2 regions of the Brachybacterium sacelli genome follow, and region 1 is predicted to be linked to the other one. Evidence: predicted binding sites of a transcription regulator. Region 1 holds the regulator's gene; the other holds the start of a gene.
What was found. The regulator HrcA, encoded in region 1, represses chaperone genes, less so after heat shock. The targets are predictions, from matches to a motif close to TTNGCACTCGNNNNNNNCGAGTGCNAA.
Positions count from the first base shown of each region.

Region 1 (10,551 bases):
CCGCTTCCTGTTCGGGGTGGACGGCACGGAGCTGTTCGGGGTGGTCGTGATGGCGGCCCTGCCGTCCGCCCAGAACGTCTTCCTGTTCGCCACCCGGTTCCATCTGCGACCCTCGCTGGCGCGGGACGTGGTGTTCCTCAGCTCCCTGCTGAGCATGCCCGCCGTCCTGGCCGTCGCCCTGGCGCTGGGGTGAGGCACCCGAGCGTGTGACGTCGGCCCGTCGACCGGGGCCGAATGGGTCCGGGAGCTGCCCCCGTGAGAAGATGGATCGATGCCCCGTGCTCGTGCGCGGCGGCCCACATCGACGAGAGGACGAAAGCCGGTGAGCCCGAGGATCGCGGCCGACGAGGCCCGGGACATCCTTCCCGCGTCGACACCCCAGGAACGCCTGCGCAACTTCTGCATCATCGCGCACATCGACCACGGCAAGTCCACGCTGGCCGACCGCATGCTGCAGATCACCGGGGTCGTCGAGGCGCGCGCCATGCGCGCCCAGTACCTGGACCGCATGGACATCGAGCGCGAGCGCGGCATCACCGTCAAGAGCCAGGCCGTGCGCATGCCCTGGCAGGTCGAGGGCACGAACTACGCCCTGAACATGATCGACACCCCCGGGCACGTCGACTTCACCTACGAGGTATCCCGCTCCCTCGCCGCCTGCGAGGGGGCGATCCTGCTGGTCGACGCCGCCCAGGGCATCGAGGCGCAGACGCTGGCGAACCTCTACCTCGCCATGGAGCACGACCTCACGATCATCCCCGTGCTCAACAAGATCGACCTCCCCGGGGCGGAGCCCGAACGGTACGCGGCCGAGATCGGGCAGCTGGTGGGCGTGGATCCCGACGATGTGCTGCGCGTCTCCGGCAAGACCGGTCTCGGCGTCGAGTCATTGCTGGACCACGTCGTCAACACGCTCCCGGAGCCCGTGGGTGAACCGGACGCCCCCTGCCGCGCGATGATCTTCGACTCCGTGTACGACACCTATCGCGGAGTGGTCACCTACATCCGCGTCGTCGACGGGTACCTGAAGTCGCGCGACCGCATCGACATGATGTCCACGGGCGCCCACCACGAGCTGCTCGAGATCGGGGTCAGCTCCCCGGAGCCGCACCGCACCCCGGGCATCGGCCCCGGCGAGGTCGGCTACCTGATCACCGGCGTGAAGGACGTGCGCCAGTCCAAGGTCGGCGACACGATCACCACCTCGGTGCGCGGCGCCGACGAGCCGCTGCCGGGCTACTCCGAGCCCAAGCCGATGGTGTACTCCGGCCTGTTCCCGATCGACGGCTCGGACTACCCGATCCTGCGCGACGCCCTCGACAAGCTCAAGCTCAACGACGCCGCCCTGAACTACGAGCCGGAGACCTCCACCGCGCTCGGCTTCGGCTTCCGCGTCGGCTTCCTGGGCCTGCTGCACCTGGAGATCATCCGCGAGCGCCTCGAGCGCGAGTTCGACCTCTCCCTGATCTCCACCGCCCCCAGCGTGGTCTACCAGGTGACGATGGAGGACGGCACCGAGGTCGAGGTCATGAACCCCTCCGACTTCCCCGAGGGGAAGGTCGACTCGATCACGGAACCGATCACCAAGGCCACCATCCTGGTGCCCAGCGAGTTCATCGGCGCCGTCATGGAGCTGTGCCAGTCCAAGCGCGGCAATCTCGGCGGCATGGACTACCTCAGCGAGGATCGCGTCGAGCTGCGCTACACCCTGCCGCTGGCGGAGATCGTCTTCGACTTCTTCGACCAGCTGAAGTCCCGCACCCGCGGCTACGCCTCCCTCGACTACGACGTCTCCGGCTCTCAGACCGCCGACCTCGTGAAGGTCGACATGCTCCTGCAGGGCGAGCCGGTCGACGCCTTCAGCGCGATCGTCCACCGCGACAAGGCCTACGGCTACGGAGTCGAGATGGCCGGGAAGCTGAAGAAGCTGATCCCGCGCCAGCAGTTCGAGGTGCCGATCCAGGCCGCGATCGGGGCCCGCATCATCGCCCGCGAGAACATCCGCGCCATGCGCAAGGACGTGCTGTCGAAGTGCTACGGCGGCGACATCTCCCGCAAGCGCAAGCTGCTGGAGAAGCAGAAGGAGGGCAAGAAGCGCATGAAGAACATCGGCTCCGTCGAGGTGCCGCAGGAGGCCTTCATCGCCGCGCTCTCCTCCGACGAGGGCGACATGCCCAAGGACAGCAAGAAGAAGTGACAGCCCCTGTCGCCGCCCCCGGACCGCTGGCCGAGTCCGCTCCGCGACCGCTCGGGGACCTCGCTGTGCGCATCGCGGACGGCCCGGGCCGGGTCGCGGCGGTCTGCAGCGTCGCCCAGCTGTTCCCGGTGCCGGACCGCGGCCTGATGAGCGGGATCGACAAGCGCCCCGTCGACGGGCCGCTCCGCCTGCTCACCCACGGAGTGCTCGGCGACGTCCAGGGCGATCGTGAGCACCACGGCGGGATCTTCAAGGCCGTCTACGCTTTCTCCGGCGAGGTCCGCGAGGCTTTCGCCGCCGCGCTGGAGCAGGAGCTGCCCGAGGGGTTCTTCGGCGAGAACCTGGTCACCGCCGGGCAGGACACCGACGAGACCGTGATCGGGGAGCGCTGGCGGCTCGGCACCGCCGAGCTCGAGGCCACCTGCCCCCGCAACCCCTGCGGCACCTTCGCCGCCTGGATGGGGGACCGGCGCTGGGGCCGCAGCTTCACCGGCGCCGGCCGCTGCGGCGCCTACTTCCGGGTGCTGGTCGAGGGCGAGGTGAGCGCCGGTGACGAGATCGAGGTGCTCGAGCGCCCCGCCCACGGCGTCACCATCGGCGACGCCTTCCGCGGGCTCGACGCGGCTCAGGCCCGGGCACTGCTGGACTGGGCCGAGACGGGCGGCACCGTGCTGTACGACTCGCTGGTGGGCAGCGCGCGGACCGTGCTGCGACGCGCCGGTGAGGAGGCGGAGTTCCCGGAGCGCCTGCGCTCCACCGGCCGCGGCCTCGGATTGGGGATGGGGCTGTGAATATCGCGATGGCCTCCGGCCGGAATCTCTCCGTCTACATCCACGTCCCCTTCTGCGCCGTGCGCTGCGGGTACTGCGACTTCAACACCTACACCGCGACCGAGCTCGGCGGCGGCGGCTCACAGGCCGAGTATCCCCGCAACGCCATGGCGGAGATGGACCTGACGCTCGCGGACGACCGCGCCGCCGGGTACGACTACGACCGGGTCTCGACCGTCTTCTTCGGCGGCGGCACCCCGACCCTGCTGCCCGCCGACGACCTCGTCGCGATGCTCTCGCACCTGCGCACGCTGATCCCGCTGGCCGAGGACGCGGAGGTCACCACCGAGGCGAATCCCGACTCCGTCAGCCGCGCGTCCCTGTCCCGCCTCGCCGACGGCGGCATCACCCGCGTCTCCTTCGGCATGCAGTCCGCCGTGCGCTCGGTGCTGGCCACCCTGGACCGCACCCACGACCCCGAACGGGTCCCGCAGGCCGTGGCCTGGGCCCGCGAGGCGGGCCTCGACGTGAGCCTGGACCTGATCTACGGCACGCCGGGGGAGACCCTCGCCGACGTGGAGACCTCCGTGAAGTCGGCCCTGGCCTGCGGCGTCGACCACATGTCGGCCTACTCCCTGATCATCGAGGGCAATACCGCGATGGCCCGTCAGCTGCGTCGCGGCGAGCTCGAGGCCCCCGACCCCGACGACATGGCCGACAAGTACGAGCTGATCGAGGACCTCGCCACCGCCGACGGCCTGTCCTGGTACGAGGTCTCCAACTGGGCACGCACCCCGCAGCAGCGCTCCCGGCACAACCTCGCCTACTGGCGGGGCGGGGACTGGTGGGGGATCGGACCAGGCGCCCACCGCCACCGCGACGGCCTGCGCTCCTGGAACGTGAAGCACCCCAGCAGGTACGCGAGGACCCTGGCCGAGGGCACGCTCCCCGTCGCCGATTCCGAGCAGGTCCCCGCCGAGGATCGCCGGGTCGAGCGGATCATGCTCGAGCTGCGGATCGCCGACGGGCTCCCCGTCGAGACCGTCCCCGAGCAGACCCGCGGGATGCTCGAGGTCCACCGCGAACGCGGGCACCTCGATCCCGCGGCTCTCGCCGCCGGGCGGGCGGTGCTGACGCGCCGCGGCCGGCTGCTGGCCGACGCGGTGATCCGTGACCTCGTGCCCTGACCCCCGCGAGCGCTCGACAGCGGGTTCCGTGCTGGTCAGAATGGAGCCATGACGAAGCCCATCACGATCGACCAGTACGTCGCCGGTCTCGACGAGCCCGCCGCGACGCTGCTGGGCGAGCTGCGCGACCTCAGCCGCGAGGCCGCCCCGACGGCCACCGAGGCGATCAAATGGGGCTGCCCGGCACATCTGCACGCCCGGGGCACGATCCTGTTCGTCTACAGCGCCCACAAGCACCACGCGAACTTCACCGTCACGCCGAGCACGAAGGAGGCCTTCGAGGACGAGCTGACGGATCTCGAGACCGGCAAGGGCAGCGTCAAGCTGCCCTACGGCGATCCCCTCCCTCGCGCGCTGCTGCGGCGCCTCATCGCCCACCGGATCGAGGAGTTCGAGCAGCGGGGCGTGACCTGGATGTGAGGACCGACGGCAGCGGAGCGCCCCCGGAGATCACGCGGATCTCCGGGGGCGCTCCGTTCACGGCCTGCAGGCCGCTGAGGTCACTTCACCAGGCGCAGGTTCGCCGGATAGTTCCACCATTCGCCCTGGTAGGCCTTGACGGCGCCGATGATGGCGAAGATCGCCTGCACCAGCGTCGGCAGGAACATGAGTCCGAACAGGAAGGCCCCGATGCCGAAGGTGACGATGGTGATGACCGTGAACACCGCGCCCATCGCGAGCGAGATGATCAGCGCGGCCAGGGTGCCGTTGAGCGCCTCCGCCGCGTTGTAGCGCACGAAGCGGTGACGGCCCTTGAACAGCACGAACAGCACGATCTGAGCGATGAGCCCGCCCACGAACGGGATGATGAACTGCAGCAGCGCGGCCAGGTGCACCACGAGCGCCCAGGTCTTCGCGTCGGAGTCCTTCATCCCCTGGCCGGACAGCGAGCCCTCGTAGATGCCCTTGAAGCCGGCCGGGGGAGTGTTGAGGTCGACAGGGCCGGGGGCGGCGTACGCGTCCTGGCTGCCGCCGTAGGGGCCCTGGTGTCCGGGCTGGCCGGGATAGCCCGAGGCGCTCTGCTGGCCGGGGGCGGCGCCGTAGGGGTCCGGGCCGGCCGACGGGGATCCGTCGGTGTGGCCCCCGGCCTCGGGAGCGCTGCCGTCCTGCGGGGCGGGCGGATCGTAGGCGTAGGGGTCGTGGGGGTGCAGCGCCGGGTCAGAGGTCGGGCTGGCCTGGTCCTGCTCGGCCTCGCCCTGCTGACCGGAGACGTCCTGGGGTGCGGCGGTCCAGCCCGGGGACTGCTGCTCGGGCGCGGAGTCGCCGGGCTCGGAGCCGTACGGATCGTGCGGATGCGGAGTCTGGCTCATGGTTCCTTCTTCGAGAGGGCCGACCGGAGGGCCGGCGTCTGGCTGATGGCTCCAGCCTAGCCAGCTCGATCCCCGGCGTCGCCGTGGCGGACCGCCATGTCGGGCGGGGGATTTCCCCCAGACGCTCGGAACGCGGTGATGCGCTACGACGCCTTGACGCTGCTCTGAACAGCATCTATGGTCACCGTCTGAACAATTCCGGCGAAGATCGTGTGAACCCCCCCGCGGGCTTCGGTGAGGGGACGCAGTGATCATGGACGGACGAGCAACTCGCCGCGCGGCCCTCGTCCTGGGGGCCGCCGCTGTGCTCGGTACCAGCGGCTGCGGGTCCGACGCCCCACGATCCTCACGGATGCGCTTCGCGCGGCTCTCCGGGAACGTGGGCATCACCAGCGGCGATGCCGCGACCGCCAACCTGATCGTTGTCGCCCCGACGCGCGATCCCGTCTGGTCGGGGATCCACGAGCTGGTGGTGGTCAATGACGCGCCGGAGGGCGGCGATCGCGGGGGACGCCGCGGAGATCATCCCCGGAACGGACAAGGGTGGGCTGCGCGCCGGAACCCTAGCCGTGAGCATCCCGAGCGATGTGAACGACTTCGACCTCAGGACGGTGCGTGTCGTGGTCGACGAGGGTGGGGAGGCAGTACCCCATGACGTCGGCGACTGGCGGATGCACCGGCCGGAGTCCCGACCGACCTTCGAGAGCTCGGGTGAGTATCCAGCGAGCCTCCCCGGGGGCGGGGAGGTCGTCCTCGGTCTCCGGAGCGCCTCGGGGACCGAGGCTCAGGTGACGGGGGTCGACACGGGCACTGCGGGGTTGGCCGCGCGCGACGTCCGCGCCGACTTCGCGGAGGGCGGAGAGGGCACGGTGACCTTCACCCTCGAAGTCGATGACTCCTACGATCTCTTCGCGTTCAGTCCCACACTGACCGTGGACGAGGGAGGGGCGAGGCGCGAGGAATACCTCGATCCCGTCCTCGTGGGTTACCTCGACCTCACCGAGGAGGACGTTCAGCGGATCGCCTCGAGATGACCTCCGCTGCCTTCCCGACGGAGGTCAGGACGGGTCGACCGTCACGAAGTCGATGAGCTCCTCGATGCGCCCGGACAGCGAGGGCTCGACGTCCGCGTAGGAGCGGACGGTGGACAGGATCCGCTGCCAGCCGATGCCCACATCGGCCTTGTCCGCATGGGGCCAGCCCAGTGCCGCCAGCGAGCCGACCTTGATGTCGGTGCCCTTGGGGATGTGCGGCCAGGCCGTCAGTCCGACGCGGGCCGGCCGCACGGCCTGCCACACGTCGACGTAGGGGTGCCCCAGCACCGTGACATTGCCACGGGCGCCGGGCAGCTTCATGACCTCGGCGGCGATGCGCGACTCCTTGGACCCGGGGACCAGGTGGTCGACCAGGATGCCGAGGCGCCGCCCGGCCGACGGGGCGAAGTCCTGGACCCGTTCGACGAGGTTGTCGGCGCCTTCGAGCTGCTCGACCACGATGCCCTCGAGGCGCAGGTCGTGACCCCACACCTTCTGGACCAGCTCGGCGTCGTGGGTGCCCTCGACCCAGATCCGGGAGGCGCGGGCGGTACGCGCCCTCGCCCCCTCGACGTAGACCGAGCCGCTCGCGGAGCGCTTGCGGACCGGGGCCTGCGCACGCGGCGCCGGGCGGGTGAGCAGGACGGGCTTCCCGTCGATCATGAAGCCCGGGCCGAGCGGGAAGGTGCGGCGCTTGCCGCGCCCGTCGTCGAGCTCGACGACCAGCTCGCCGGCGATCTTCTCCACGCGGGTGATCGCGCCGGTGAAGCCGGTCGAGGCCTCCTCGACGACAAGGTCCCGCTGGGCGGGCACCTCGCGGGCCGCGGGGCGGCGGCGATGATGGGTGGGCGGACCGGCGGACAGCACGTCGCGGCCGTACCGGTCGGGGAAGCGATCGGAGGGTGCAGGCACGCGCGACACCTTACCCGCGTGGCGAACACCTCCCCGCGAGCATCGCCGGAGGCGCGTAGGATTGGCACTCGGCACGTGCGGGTGCCAGCCGTCGCGATCGCGACGCTGGTCACGCCCGTCGGCCCCCGGACGACAGGTACGCACGGAACGCAGGAGGTGAGGGACACGGACGCCCGGAAGCTGCAGATCCTCGGTGCGATCGTCGAGGACTACGTCTCCACCCGTGAGCCCGTCGGCTCCAAGTCCCTGCTCGACCGCCATGAGCTGGGGGTCTCCGCCGCCACCGTGCGCAACGACATGTCGTCGCTCGAGGAGGAGGGGCTGATCCATCAGCCGCACACCTCGGCCGGTCGCATCCCCACCGACAAGGGCTATCGCGCCTTCGTCGACCACGTGGCGACCGTCAAGCCGCTCTCGGCCCCCGAGCGCCGCGCCATCGGCACCCTGCTGGAGGACTCCGGTGACGTCGAGGAGCTCCTCGGCCGCACCGTGCGCCTGATGGCCCAGCTCACCCAGCAGGTCGCGATGGTGCAGTACCCGGCCCGACGCCAGGCCCGGATCCGCCACGTCGAGCTGGTCAAGGTCGCCGACTCCCTGCTCCTGGTGGTGTTGATCACGGAAGCCGGGCGGGTCGACCAGCGCACCGTCCCGGTGTTCGCCGCTCAGCCGGCCGAGTACTACGTCGACCTGCGCGACCAGCTCAACCGGGCCATCTCCGGGCGGGAGGTCACCGACCTCACGGCGCCGGTGAACGATCTGCTCGAGACCATCCCGCCGGCGGACCGTGCCGCGGTTCAGGAGGTGGCCGACGCCCTCGTCTCCCTGGCGGCCACGCGGGCGGAGGACCGGATCATGCTGGCCGGGACCGCCAACATCGCCCGCTCCGCCGAGGACTTCGCACGGAACGTGGAGCCCCTGCTGGACGTGCTCGAGGAGCAGCTGGTGCTGATGCGCCTGTTCACCGAGATGCACGCCTCACCAGGCTCCGTCGAGGTGCGGATCGGCTCGGAGCTGCACGACCGGGCGCTGCACCAGGCCGCGCTCGTGGGCGCCGGATACGGTGCGGGCTCGCACCTGGCGATCCTCGGCCCCAGCCGCATGGACTATGCCGCCGGCATCTCGACCGTCCAGGCCATCGCCCGCTACGTGTCCCGCTACCTCGAATGACCTCCCGGCGCGTGCCCAGCCGCGTCCACCCGCCAGCCCTCGCCACCCCGTGCCCGATGCCGCCCGCCGCGGCCCGGCCACTCCGACTCCCCGGTAAGGAACCCTCACCGTGAACGACGACTACTACGAGCTCCTCGGCGTCTCCCGCGACGCCTCCACCGAGGAGATCAAGAAGGCGTACCGGAAGCTCGCCCGGACGCTGCACCCGGACGTGAACCCCGATCCGGAGGCCGCGGAGAAGTTCAAGAAGGTCTCCCAGGCCTACGAGACCCTCGCGAACGCCGACAAGCGCCGCCAGTACGACATGGGCGGCGGCCCGGGCATGGGCGGAGGCGGTTTCGGCGGCTTCGGCGGCGGTGCCGGCTTCGACGTCAACGACATCTTCGACATGTTCGCCGGGGCGGCGGGCATGCGCGGTGGCCGGGGCCAGGGTCCGGTGCCCCGCCAGCGCCGCGGGGGCGACGTGCTGCGCCGGGTCAAGATCGACCTGCGTGACGTCGTCTTCGGCACCGAGCAGGAGGTCACCTTCCGCACGGCCGTGAGCTGCGAGCGCTGCGACGGCTCCTGCTGCGAGCCCGGCACCAGCCCCACCCGCTGCAGCGCGTGCAACGGCTCGGGCCACGTCCAGCGCGTCGCCCAGTCCCTGCTGGGACAGATGGTGACCATGGCCCCGTGCCCCACCTGCGAGGGCCACGGCGACGTCATCGAGAACCCCTGCACCAGCTGCTCCGGCCACGGCCGCACCCCCTCGGAGCGCAGCGTCACCGTGAAGATCCCCTCCGGCGTCGAGAACGGCACCCGCATCCAGCTGCGGGGGGAGGGCGAGGTCGGCGAGGCCGGCGGTCCCTCCGGTGACCTGTTCGTCGAGCTCGCCGTCACCGATCACGAGGTGTTCGAGCGCGACGGCGAGGACCTCGTGATCACCATGGCGGTGCCGATGACCTCCGCCGCGCTCGGTGCGACGATCCCGCTGGAGACCTTCGACGGCACCCAGGAGATCGACGTGAAGCCCGGTTCACAGCCCGGGGACGAGGTCAGCCTGAAGGGTCTCGGCGTGACCCCGCTGCGGCGTGAGCGCCGCGGTGACATCCGTGTGGTCCTCGATGTCGACGTGCCCACCTCGCTCAGCGAGGAGGAGCGCGACCTGCTCCAGCAGCTCGCGGCGCTGCGCGGCGACGAGACCACCCGGCGCAAGGGCCACGGACCCTTCTCCAAGCTCCGCGACCGCCTGCGCGACCTCTGAGCGCAGCAGCCCTGAGATGCCCACCACCCCGCCCGGGTTCCTGGTCCTCGACGACGCCCTCGCCGGCGCGCGCGAGGGCGAGAGCCTGACCCTGGCCGGGGAGGAGGGCAGGCACGCCGCGAAGGTCGCCCGCCTCGGGGTGGGCGAGCAGATCCTGCTCACCGATGCCCCCGGGCGCCAGGTGCTCGCGGAGGTCACCGCCGCCCGCAAGGAGGCTCTGGACCTGCGCCTGCTGTCGGTCCCGACTCCCGCCGTCCAGCGACTGCCGCGCCTCACGCTGGTGCAGGCCCTGGCGACCGGTGGGCGCGACGAGCAGGCCGCCGAATCCGCCACCGAGCTCGGCGTCGACCGGGTGGTGCCCTGGATCGCGCGCCGTTCCGTCTCGGTGTGGCGAGGGGACAAGCTGGTCAAGGGCCGCGCCCGATGGGCAGCGACCGTGCGGGCCGCGGTCAAGCAGTGCCGGCGCCCCGGGATCCCCACGGTCGACGAGCCCGTCACCACCGCGCAGCTCGCCGAGCTCCTGGGCGGGATGAGCGCCGAGCAGACGATCGTGCTGGTCCTGCACGAACAGGAGTCGGTGGGTCTGATGAGCCTCGCCGAGCAACTGCGTGGGGCGAGCCCCCAGGGGGTCGAACAGATCGTCGTGATCGTCGGCCCCGAGGGCGGCATCGATCCGGGCGAGCTCGAGGCCCTCCGCGCAGCCGGGGCCCGCTCCGTGCTGCTGGGTCCCG
Region 1 is NZ_JAGIOD010000002.1:1,413,057-1,423,607, forward strand. It holds gene JOF43_RS20810 (AEC family transporter) at 1-193, shown strand, start outside; gene lepA (translation elongation factor 4) at 272-2,197, shown strand; gene JOF43_RS20820 (MOSC domain-containing protein) at 2,194-2,988, shown strand; gene hemW (radical SAM family heme chaperone HemW) at 2,997-4,154, shown strand; gene JOF43_RS20830 (iron chaperone) at 4,203-4,574, shown strand; gene JOF43_RS20835 (DUF4870 domain-containing protein) at 4,655-5,464, opposite strand; gene JOF43_RS20840 (hypothetical protein) at 5,944-6,498, shown strand; gene JOF43_RS20845 (DUF3097 domain-containing protein) at 6,523-7,419, opposite strand; gene hrcA (heat-inducible transcriptional repressor HrcA) at 7,567-8,577, shown strand; gene dnaJ (molecular chaperone DnaJ) at 8,687-9,820, shown strand; gene JOF43_RS20860 (16S rRNA (uracil(1498)-N(3))-methyltransferase) at 9,837-10,551, shown strand, end outside.

Region 2 (10,551 bases), on a different contig from region 1:
CGCTAGTGCGCATAATTTTGATTATGCGCACTAGATGGACGGCTCCCCCAAGGCGGCTCCGCCCGTGCGCCCACTCCGGGGCTGCCGGCACCGCGGCGGACTCGCATTACGAGATGAGCGTGAGGTACTGCTTGCGGGCGCGCATCGAGTGGATGATCTCCTCGGTGCCGTCATCCCAGATCAACACCACCAGCTCGAGAAGACGGGCGTGGGTGTCGAAGCCCAGGCGCAGCTCGCGTTGCGGGTTCTCCTCATCCAGTGGCGCTACGTACACCGCAGTGCTGGCCGCATGAATGGACTCCTCGCGGGCGATGTCGTGCGTGAGTGCTGAGGGTCGAACCCTCACGCGGTCGTCCACTCACGAACGGCTCGACGGATCGCCTCGGAGCGATTCAGGTGCTCACGATCAGCGCGCTGCATCAGCGAGGAAATCTCTTCGTCGGTGAATCGCACCGGCACCACCTGCGCCGCTTGCTCACCACGAGTAGGCCGCCCGCGCTTGCGCAGCTGCTCCACGTCGTAGCCGGCCTCGGCCTCAGCAACCCAGGCGTCGACCTGCTCCTCGGGGACCTCACTACCTTGCATCTTCCTCATGCTCAATATCGTAATACGTATACCGGCGACATGGCGAGCTCAACACCCTCCGACCTGGGTGTAGCGGGGCGCCTATAGCCCTGTTCGTCGACCTCCGTAGCGAGGAGCACCAAGGGGATGTTCAGCCCTGCCGCAGGGCAGTTGCGGCGCCCAGGAGGAACCAATCCAAGGCTGGCACTCTCCTAGTGAGAGTACTAATCTGCTCGTAGTTGAGTCGAAGGGACTCAAGGTTGGGAGGCCACCGATCCAGGAGGTGGCCGCGACAGGAAGGAGACACCATGGCTATCTACGACCCGTTCCGTGAGATGGAGCGTCTCGCGAGCAACTTCCTCGACACCGGGCGACGGGGCCCTCGGCAGATGCCGATGGACCTGTATCGCGCTGGCGATCACTATGTTCTCTCCGCTGACCTGCCGGGCATCGATCCAGGATCCGTCGACGTCGACGGCCAGCTGCTGACCATTCGCGCCGAGCGGACCCTCGCGACCGATGAACAGGCGCAGTGGATCACTCGCGAGCGCACGGGAGGAACCTTCCTGCGCCAGCTCAGCCTCGGACAGGGACTGGACACCGAGCACATCTCCGCGAGCTACAACAACGGTGTGCTCAGCGTGACGATCCCGATCAGCGAGAAGGCCAAGCCCCGCAAGATCGAGATCACCACGCAGAACACTCCCCAGCAGATCGAGTCCTCAGCAACCTGATCACTCGATCACCCTCACCGAAGGCCCCCGGCTCCCCCGTGAAGCCGGGGGCCTACCGGCGGGAGTATCAATGCACGGCCGTAGGTGCCGCCGTCTACGTCTTCGGATCCGCGGGGGTGGACCATCGAGACGAACCTTCAACCCCTGCCACTCACGCTCCCGCGCATGACGAGAGGTTCAGCAGTGCGCACCGCATTCCCAGGCGGCCACCTGGGGCCCCGTGCCGCGGATCCTGGAACGAATCCCTCTTCATTGCTTGCGTCTCACCGGACGCACCGGGTGCCTTGGGACTGCCGCGCGAATAGGTGACATCTTGACCTGATCGTGCGACAGTCCCAATCAGGAGGCTTCAGACCCCTGCTACACGCTCAAATGCGATGAGCCATGTTGACCTCCTGGCACACAAGAGCAGAAACCGCGAAGCTCGCAGTCTCATGCTTCGCCCACGCGATGACGAGTGGAGGCATCTCACTTCGAACGGGGCTGGCGCTGACGTCACTGACCCCTATGGGTGGAGAACGCCGCGTCGAAGGCTGCCTCGGAAGGCTCGTACTTACTCATCTTACGTACGAATTCCAGCGCTTCGGGCGCGCCCACGAGGCGGTCCATACCGGCGTCTTCCCACTCCACCGACAGCGGGCCGTCGTATCCGATGTGGTTGAGCGCGCGGAACGCGTTCTCCCAAGGCACGTCCCCGTGACCGGTGGAGATAAAGTCCCACCCGCGCCGCGGGTCAGCCCACGGCAGGTGGGAAGACAGCCGCCCGTTACGGCCGTTACCCACGCGCACTTTGGTGTCCTTGCAATGCACGTGGAAGATCTTGTTGGAGAAGTCCAGCAAGAACCCCACCGGGTCGAGCTGCTGCCAAACCATATGAGAGGGGTCCCAGTTCAAGCCGAAGGAGTCGCGGTCGATCACCTCGAGAGTCTTCTTCGTGGTCCAGTAGTCGTATGCGATTTCGCTGGGGTGGACCTCGAGAGCGAACCGAACGCCCTCTTCATCGAAGACGTCCATGATCGGATTCCAGCGGTCGGCGAAGTCCTGGTATCCGGCCTCGATCAACTCATCGCTGACCGGGGGGAACATCGCGACGTACTTCCAGATCGCCGATCCGGTGAAGCCAGTGACGGTCTTAACGCCTAAGCGTTTGGCAGCGCGAGCAGTGTTCTTCAACTCTTCCGCGGCGCGCTGGCGCACTCCTTCAGGGTCACCGTCGCCCCACACCGAGTCCGGGAGCATGTCGCGGTGACGCTGATCGATCGGGTCATCACAAACGGCCTGGCCCTTGAGGTGGTTCGAGATCGCGAATACCTGCAAACCGTGCTTTTCAAGGACTTCTTTTTTCTGAGCCACATAGTCATCGTCAGTGGCCGCGCGGTTAGGGTCGAGGTGGTCGCCCCAGCAGGCGATCTCAAGGCCGTCATAGCCCCACTCGCCAGCCCGCTGGGCGAGTTCCTCGAACGGCATATCGGCCCACTGGCCGGTGAACAGTGTAATCGGTCGTGCCATGGCTTTCTACTCCTCAGTTCATAGGAGGGTCAGTCGGAATGCTGACCCAAAGTTTGCAGTACCAGGTACAGAGAGAACGCTGCAAGCAGAGCATCGTGATCGAGGCCGACCAAGGCTTCCAAGGGCGTCACACACCGCGATGCCGCTGTCCGCTCAGAATCCACCGGTCCAGGTGGAACCCGGGGCCCATCCGAGCGGATCGGACCCCAGCCCTGCCCGACGACGCCACAGATCATGTGACACCTGATCGTGCATCAGTCCCTCATTCAGCCAGAGCCGAGTGCGGTGCACGGGTTCGATCGGTGCGTTGCCCTTCGGCATCACACGACAATTTCCGTACCAGCGGTGGTACAACCCCGCAAGCTCTTCAAGGTAGTGGGCGACGCGGTACGGTTCGCGAGATTCCGCGGCGAACCTAACAACGCGGGGAAACTCTTGGAGGGCACCGAGCAAGGCGGCCTCGGTCTCGTGCTCGAGCAGCTCGGGCCGGAATCCCGCGAGCGTGACGCCCCCTTCGGCCGCTTTTCGCGCAACATTGCTCGTGCGCGCGTGAGCGTACTGAACATAGAAGACTGGATTATCGTTCGAGCGCTTCTCGAGGATGCCCAGATCGATATCAAGATTCGTATCAGCGGAGCTGCGCACGAGGGCATATCTCGCTGCGTCAACGCCGACCACCTCGACGAGGTCCTCGAGCGTGACGACGGTTCCGGCCCGCTTTGACATGCGTACGGGGTGGCCGTCGCGCACCAGATTCACCATCTGGCCGATGAGCACTTGGAGATTCGTTCCTGGCTCATCTCCAAAGGCTGAGCACATCGCCATGAGTCGCTGCACATAACCGTGGTGATCGGCCCCGAGCATGACGAGACAACGGTCAAATCCGCGCTCACGCTTATTTAGATAATACGCAATGTCACCCGAGATGTATGCGGGCTGGCCGTCAGACTTTATGACAACACGATCCTTGTCGTCGCCAAACTCGGTAGTGCGCAACCATACGGCGCCATCCTTTTCGAAGATCTGCCCCAGGTCGCGCAGTCTTTCAACGGCACGCGCGACAGCACCCGACTCATGCAGCTGGTTCTCGTGAAAAAATACGTCGAAGTCGACACCGAAGTTGCGCAGGCTGTTCTTGATATCGCTGAACATGAAGTCGACTCCAGTCGCGCGGAACGTCTCCTGTAGTGCTTCGGGCGTCAAGTCTTCGAGGCACCCTGGCTCGTGTACGCGAACGACGCGCTGCGCGATGTCGTCGATGTACGAGCCGCCGTAGCCATCCTCCGGGGTTGGCTCACCCTTATAGGCGGCGACCAAACTTCGAGCAAATCGATCAATCTGCGTCCCATAGTCATTGAAATAGTACTCACGGGTGACATCGCCCTTTTGCGCAGAAAGGAGTCGCGCGAGAGAATCACCAACGGCGGCCCATCTTGTTCCGCCAAGATGGATCGGTCCCGTCGGGTTCGCCGAAACGAACTCGAGATTGATCCTTTGGCCTTCAAATGCGTCACCATTCCCGTACTCGCATCCCAAGTCCACGATCGTCTTCGCCAATTGCCCCGCCGCAGCAGCATTGAGGCGCACGTTGACGAAACCGGGCCCTGCGATTCCCGCCGATGCGACGCCGTTGACTTGGGATAGACCGTCGGCGATCTCCTGCGCGAGTTCACCAGGATTCAAGTCCAGCCTCTTGGCGAACTTCATCGCGGCATTAGTCGACCAATCACCGTGGGCGCGGTCGCGGGGTCGTTCAATGGTGACCTCAGTCGCTCGAATGTCGAAACGCTCGCCGTCGCATCGTCGCTCAGCAATTTCCGTCAGGATATTGATTACCGAGTTTCCGAGAGCGTCCTGGTTCATAGCCGTCGATTCTAGTCTTCTTGCGGCCAGGGTGCGAGCCTGGTCGGCCAAGTGTGAGATCCGGGCCTTGTGCCCTGACGAAGAACGGATCACCAGGACCGATGAGCAGATCCCGTCTCCCGCACGGACCGCCCCCGGGATCGCCACCGTGAGCAACGAGCCTGCCGCCACGCGCGATGTGACCGGTGCCTGGATGACGAACATGGGCTAGGGCGTGCCTTTTAGTAGGCGGGTCCAGGTGAGGATGGCGCAGAGGGTGATGCCGGCGCGGTAGGTGATGGCGAGTTTGTCGTAGCGGGTGGCGATGCCGCGCCATTGCTTGGCCAGGGCGAAGAACCTCTCGATCACGTTGCGGCCACGGTAGGCGTCGGTATCGAGTGCGGGCGGGCGTCCTCCCTGGCTACCACGCCGCTTGCGTGCGGCGATCTGGTCTCGCTTGTCGGGGATGACTGCTTTGATGCCGCGGCGGCGCAGCTGCCTGCGGATCACACCGGTCGCGTATGCACGGTCAGCGATCACGGCGTCCGGTCGAGTCCGTGTCCGGCCCGGGCCGACCCGGGGAACGTGGATCTCGCCGAGCACGTCGGCGAGCATTGCGCCGTCGTTGCGCTGCCCTCCGGTGAGGACCATCGCCAGGGGCCTGCCATGCCCATCGACGGCCTGATGGATCTTCGTCGTCAACCCGCCGCGAGAGCGGCCGATGCCATGGCCGGGCGGTTCGACCTCATCGAGTGGGAGGTTCTTGTGATTCGACGCGGCCCCCTGTGTCCTGCTCGGGGCGGGTCGTGTTCGTCGCGTGCTGATGCGCACGCGCGATCGTCGCGTCAATCGACACTGCCCAGTCGATCTTCCCGGCAGCGTCGGCCTCGGCGAGCATCTGGGTCAGCACGCGATCCCAGGTGCCGTCACCGGCATACCGGCGATGTCGCTTCCACACCGTCTGCCACGGCCCGAATTGATCGCGAGGCAGATCCCGCCACGGAATCCCAGTCCGGAACCGATACGCGATGCCCTCCACGATCCGCCGGTCATCACCGAACGGATGACCTCGCCTGCCCGCGTTCGAGGGCAGCAACGGCTCGATTCGTCCCCACTGCTCGTCCGTGAACACCCGATACCGCGAACCCGTCGACCTCACCACACCAGCATCTCGCGCACCCCACTCCACATATGGGAGACACGCTGAAGCGCCCTGGGTTCCGTTCCGGCTTCTATGTGGGGGCCGTTGAGGGCTCCCGGGTCTGAGCGTAGGCCTTCTCGACCTCGATCGGAGTCGAGTAGTCCAGGGCCTGGTGGAGCCGCTGGTGGTTCCACCAGTGGACCCAGTTCATCGTCGCGAATTCGACCTCGGTGACCGACGGCCAAGCGGGCCGGGCGTGGATGAGCTCGGCTTTGTAGAGCCCGTTGACCGTCTCTGCCAGGGCATTGTCATAGCTGTCGCCGCGGGAGCCGACAGAGGCAGCGATGCCCGCTTCGGCCAGGTGCTCGGTGTATCGAACGCTGACGTACTGACTGCCACGGTCGCTGTGGTGGATCAAACCCCCGATGGCCTGGTCTTTTGCTGCGATCAAAGCGTGTTCGAGGGCCTCGAGCGGGAGGTCCTCTGTCCGCATCGTCGCCCTTGTTGCCCAGCCCGCGATCCGGCGGGAGAACGCATCGATCACGAAAGCCGTGTAGCAGAATCCGCTGGTCGTGCGGACGTAGGTGATGTCTGCGACCCAGAGCCGGTTCGGTGCGGGAGCCTCGAAGTTCCTCTCCACGAGATCCGGCCGTCCATCGGGCAGCGGCGAGGGCTGCGTGGTGCGGGGCGTCCGCCCGCGGATCACACCGTGCAACCCGGCTTTGCGCATCAGCCGAGCGCACTGATCACGACCGATGTCCCAGCCCTCACGCCGCATCGCGTGCCAGATCTTCCGCGCCCCATAGACCCCGTAGTTCTCGGCATGGATGCGCCTGATCTCTTCGATAAGCACGCGATCGCGCAGGTCACGGTCGCTTGCCGGTCGAGTCTTCGCGGCGCGGTAGCCGCGTGAAGTGATGAATCCACCCTCGGTCGCCGCGAGGGTGCGGCAGATGAGCTCGACCCCGAACTGATCGCGATACATATCGATGTAGGCGATCATCTCGTCGAGGGGCGGTCGAGCTCCGCGGCGAAAAACGCTGACGCTGACTTCAGGATCTCGTTCGCCCTGCGCAGCTCCGCGTTCTCACGCTTGAGCCGGCGAATCTCGGCCTGGGCCTCGCTCGAGAGCCCAGTTTTGGCCCCTGCGTCGATCTGAGACTGCTCGATCCAGCGCCGCAGCGACTCCGTCGAGATGTTCAGCTTCGGCGCGATCTCCTTGATCGCCTGATACTGCGTAAGGCCTTCATCGGCCTCCATACGGTCCACGACCATGCGCATGGCACGGTCGCGGAACGACTGTGGGTACTTGCTCGGCATGTTCCAATCCTCCTCGTATCAGGATCGGAACGGAACCCAGGGCGCTTCACGCCCTAGTTCGTGGTGGACGCGTAGTGAAGTCGCGCGGAGCGAGCGCAGCACATCTTCGTATGCAGAGAGCCTTTCGGAACCACAAGCTTGGAGAGCTGTTTGTGCGGGAGTCTCAAGCTGTGGCAACGCATCTGGCTCGAGGTGGCGCCCTCGGGGCAGTCCTTGGTGGCGACGAGAGGCTTCTACGTGTTCGTCAGGGACTGCCGCACGGATCGCGGACGGGGCTGCCCCCGTGACTCCGTCGGGCGCAGCACGCCTGATGTCCGCCATGCACGGCGTGCCGCCGCGCAGGCCGGGGGGCCTCCTCGCCGTCCCCGACATAAGATCCCTTGAAGCGACAAGACTGACGCAAAGGAGCACGCGATGAGATCACCTATTCTCGGTTATCTCGACACGGTCATCGAGGAGACCGCTCACATCAGCGCCGGTGATGTTGCCGGTTACATCCCCGAACTCGCGGCCGCCGACCCGGATCGCGTGGCCATCGCCCTGTGCACGGTCAACGGTACGGTCTATTCCAGCGGCGACGTCGACCATCGTTTCAGTATCCAATCGATGTCCAAGCCGTTCGCGTATGCCCTGGCGATCGAGGACCACGGCCTGGGCGCGGTGCTCGACAACGTCGGTGTCGAACCCAGCGGTGAGGCCTTCAACGAGCTCTCCCTTGATCCAGAGACCGGCAAACCGCGCAACCCGATGATCAACGCCGGTGCCATTGCGACCCACGCGCTGCTAAAGAGCGACGAGGAGTCGTCGGTCGAGCGGATGCTCAAGTTGTTCTCGCAGCTGACGGGTCGACAGATCGACATCGAGGAGGCAGTCGCTGCATCGGAGCTTGGTGCGGGCGATCGCAATCTCGGGCTCGCTCATCTCTTGCGCGCGGCCGGGGCGCTCGCGCAGGAGCCTGGGCCTGCGGTCGAGGGGTACATCCGCCAATGCGCGGCCTCTGTCACCGTGCGTGACCTTGCCCTAATGGCGGCAACCCTTGCCAACGCCGGCGTGCAACCTGAAACGGGCGAGCAGGTGTTGCGTCGACAGACGACCAGACAGGTGCTCAGCGTCATGGCGTCCTGCGGCATGTACGACGCGGCGGGAGACTGGCTCTCCACAGTTGGCATCCCCGCCAAGAGCGGAGTCGCCGGAGGCATCATCGGCGTCCTGCCCGGGCAGATCGGGGTAGCAGTCTTCTCTCCCCGGCTCGACCCACACGGCAACAGTGCCCGTGGGATCGAGATGATGAAACGGCTCTCAGAAGACCTCGGTCTGCATCTCATGGACACGGGAAGACCAGCGCGCTCCTCACTGCGCGAGACACGGACCGTCATCGTCGAAGGACAACCAGCGACGATCTATGTCCTCCAAGGTGACCTGGTGCTCAGCTCCATCGAATCCCTCGTGCACGAGATTATCGAGCATCCTCCGCAGACCGACCTCATCATCTTCGACATGAGCCGAGTCGACGAAGTGCATGCCGTCGCCCGGCGCACGTCGTCCGACATGGCAACGAAGCTCGTCGAAGAGGGACACCAGATCATCCTCATTGATCCAGACGAGACCGTCACCGACTTCCAAGACAGTCAAGGACGCCCCGTCGAACGGTGGAGCCCTCATCGACTGGAACAAGCAACCGAAGGTCCGGAACGGTGACCCTCAAGCACGGGCCCTCGCGGCGCTGACGAGCGCCTCGACGGAAACGATCAGCAGGGCGCGGTGCCGCTGGAGGCGGTCATCAGACCAGGGCCCCTCTGATGCGTGCGCGCGAAGCCCAGACGATGCGAACTGCCACGCCGTGATCTGGCCAAGCAGCAAGGCGAGCACATCGACCGCCGCACCATCGAAATGCTCTGACAGCTCTCGCACCTTGGGCTCGTACGCCTGGACCTCGCCCGGCGATGCATCCTCCCGCTCAAGTCCAGCCCAGGATGTTAAGCGCAGGATCTCTGGTCGCTCTGTCAGGTAGTCGAACAGCGCCGCGGCGTACGAAGGGAGGTCCTCAGCAGTGAATGGCACCTCGTCTGCCATCTCGGCCAGCGCGGCCGACACCACAAGATCGAACAGCTGGCCCTTGGGTCCGAAGTGAACGTAGATGGAGCGCTTGTTGACCCGCCCAGTCTCAGCGATTCTGTCCACGCGCGCGCCAGCAAGGCCGAACTGCGCGAACTCGGCCCGCGCCGCGTCGAGGATCCGACGTTTGGTCTCCGTGGCATCGGGTGGCATCCCCTCAGCCTATAGGTAACCACCTGGTTATTGACCTGTCTGTCCTGGCGTGGCAGGCTCCCTGTCGTAAGCATCCAGATAGTTACCCAAGGAGTGCCCATGTCCCAGAAGATCTTGATCACCGGTGCCAGCAGTGGATTCGGGCAAGGAGCAGCGCTCGAGCTTGCCCGTCAGGGCCACGATGTGATTGCCGCTGCCGAGACGTGGCCCCAGGTCCGCAGCCTTCGAGCGGATGCCGACGCAGCCGGCGTCGAACTCAACGTCATCAAGCTCAACCTGCTCGACCCCATCGACATCGCTCACGCCGGCTCCTTCGACGTGGACGTTCTGGTCCTCAACGCCGGAGTCATGGAGGGCGGGTCCGTGGTCGATATCCCGCTGCAGAGAGTGCGGGAGTCGTTCGACATCAACCTGTTCGGGCACCTCGAACTGGTCCAGGCCATCGCACCGAAGATGATCGCTCGCAAGAGCGGACGCATCATCTGGACCTCCTCGATGGGCGGGATCCTCGTCGTCCCGTTCCTAGGCGCCTACTGCGCGACCAAGCACGCGATCGAAGCGGTCGCCGGGTCGATGAAGGCCGAGCTGGAGCAGTTCGGCATCAAGGTCGCCACCATCAACCCCGGAGTGTTCGGGACCGGGTTCAACGACACCGGCGCCGAGAGCTACGTGCAGTGGTACGACGGCGAGACCGCGCATGTCCCGATGCCTGACTTCGGTCCATCGCTGGCCGACCAGGCCGACCCCCAGGAGATGGTCGACGCGATGGTGGAGACCATCACCGCCGACAATCCCGACTACCGGACCATGCGGCCACTGGAGACCATCGACGCTGCCAAGCAGTGGCAGGAAACCGAGTGGACCCAGAAGGCCTGACACCAAGAGAGAAGGAAAGGACAGAACCACATGTCACACCCCACAATCACTCTTGAAACGGCCAGCCGCATCATCGACGCCGGCCAGGAGAAGGCCCATGATCTCGGCCTGAACGCCGTCTTCGCCGTCCTCGACGCCGGGGCGAACCTTGTCGCCTTCGAGCGCATGGATGGCGCCTGGCTGGCCTCTAATGATCTGGCGCTGGCGAAGTCACGTACCTCCGTCATGTTCGAAGCACCAAGCGAAGCGTTGAACGCGCCCTTACAGCTCGGTGAGCCGGTCGCTCACTTCGATCAC
Region 2 is NZ_JAGIOD010000001.1:2,085,307-2,095,857, forward strand. It holds gene JOF43_RS09335 (hypothetical protein) at 107-346, opposite strand; gene JOF43_RS09340 (ribbon-helix-helix protein, CopG family) at 343-594, opposite strand; gene JOF43_RS09345 (Hsp20/alpha crystallin family protein) at 873-1,298, shown strand; gene JOF43_RS09350 (sugar phosphate isomerase/epimerase family protein) at 1,794-2,807, opposite strand; gene argS (arginine--tRNA ligase) at 2,961-4,670, opposite strand; one part of gene JOF43_RS09360 (IS5 family transposase) at 4,878-5,432, opposite strand; one part of gene JOF43_RS09360 (IS5 family transposase) at 5,434-5,811, opposite strand; one part of gene JOF43_RS09365 (IS3 family transposase) at 5,882-6,819, opposite strand; AL1L pseudoknot at 6,730-6,832, opposite strand; one part of gene JOF43_RS09365 (IS3 family transposase) at 6,819-7,110, opposite strand; gene JOF43_RS09370 (glutaminase) at 7,525-8,808, shown strand; gene JOF43_RS09375 (TetR/AcrR family transcriptional regulator) at 8,812-9,378, opposite strand; gene JOF43_RS09380 (SDR family oxidoreductase) at 9,478-10,254, shown strand; gene JOF43_RS09385 (GlcG/HbpS family heme-binding protein) at 10,285-10,551, shown strand, end outside.
Region 2: the regulator HrcA is predicted to act here: its motif matches at 766-792, upstream of JOF43_RS09345 (Hsp20/alpha crystallin family protein).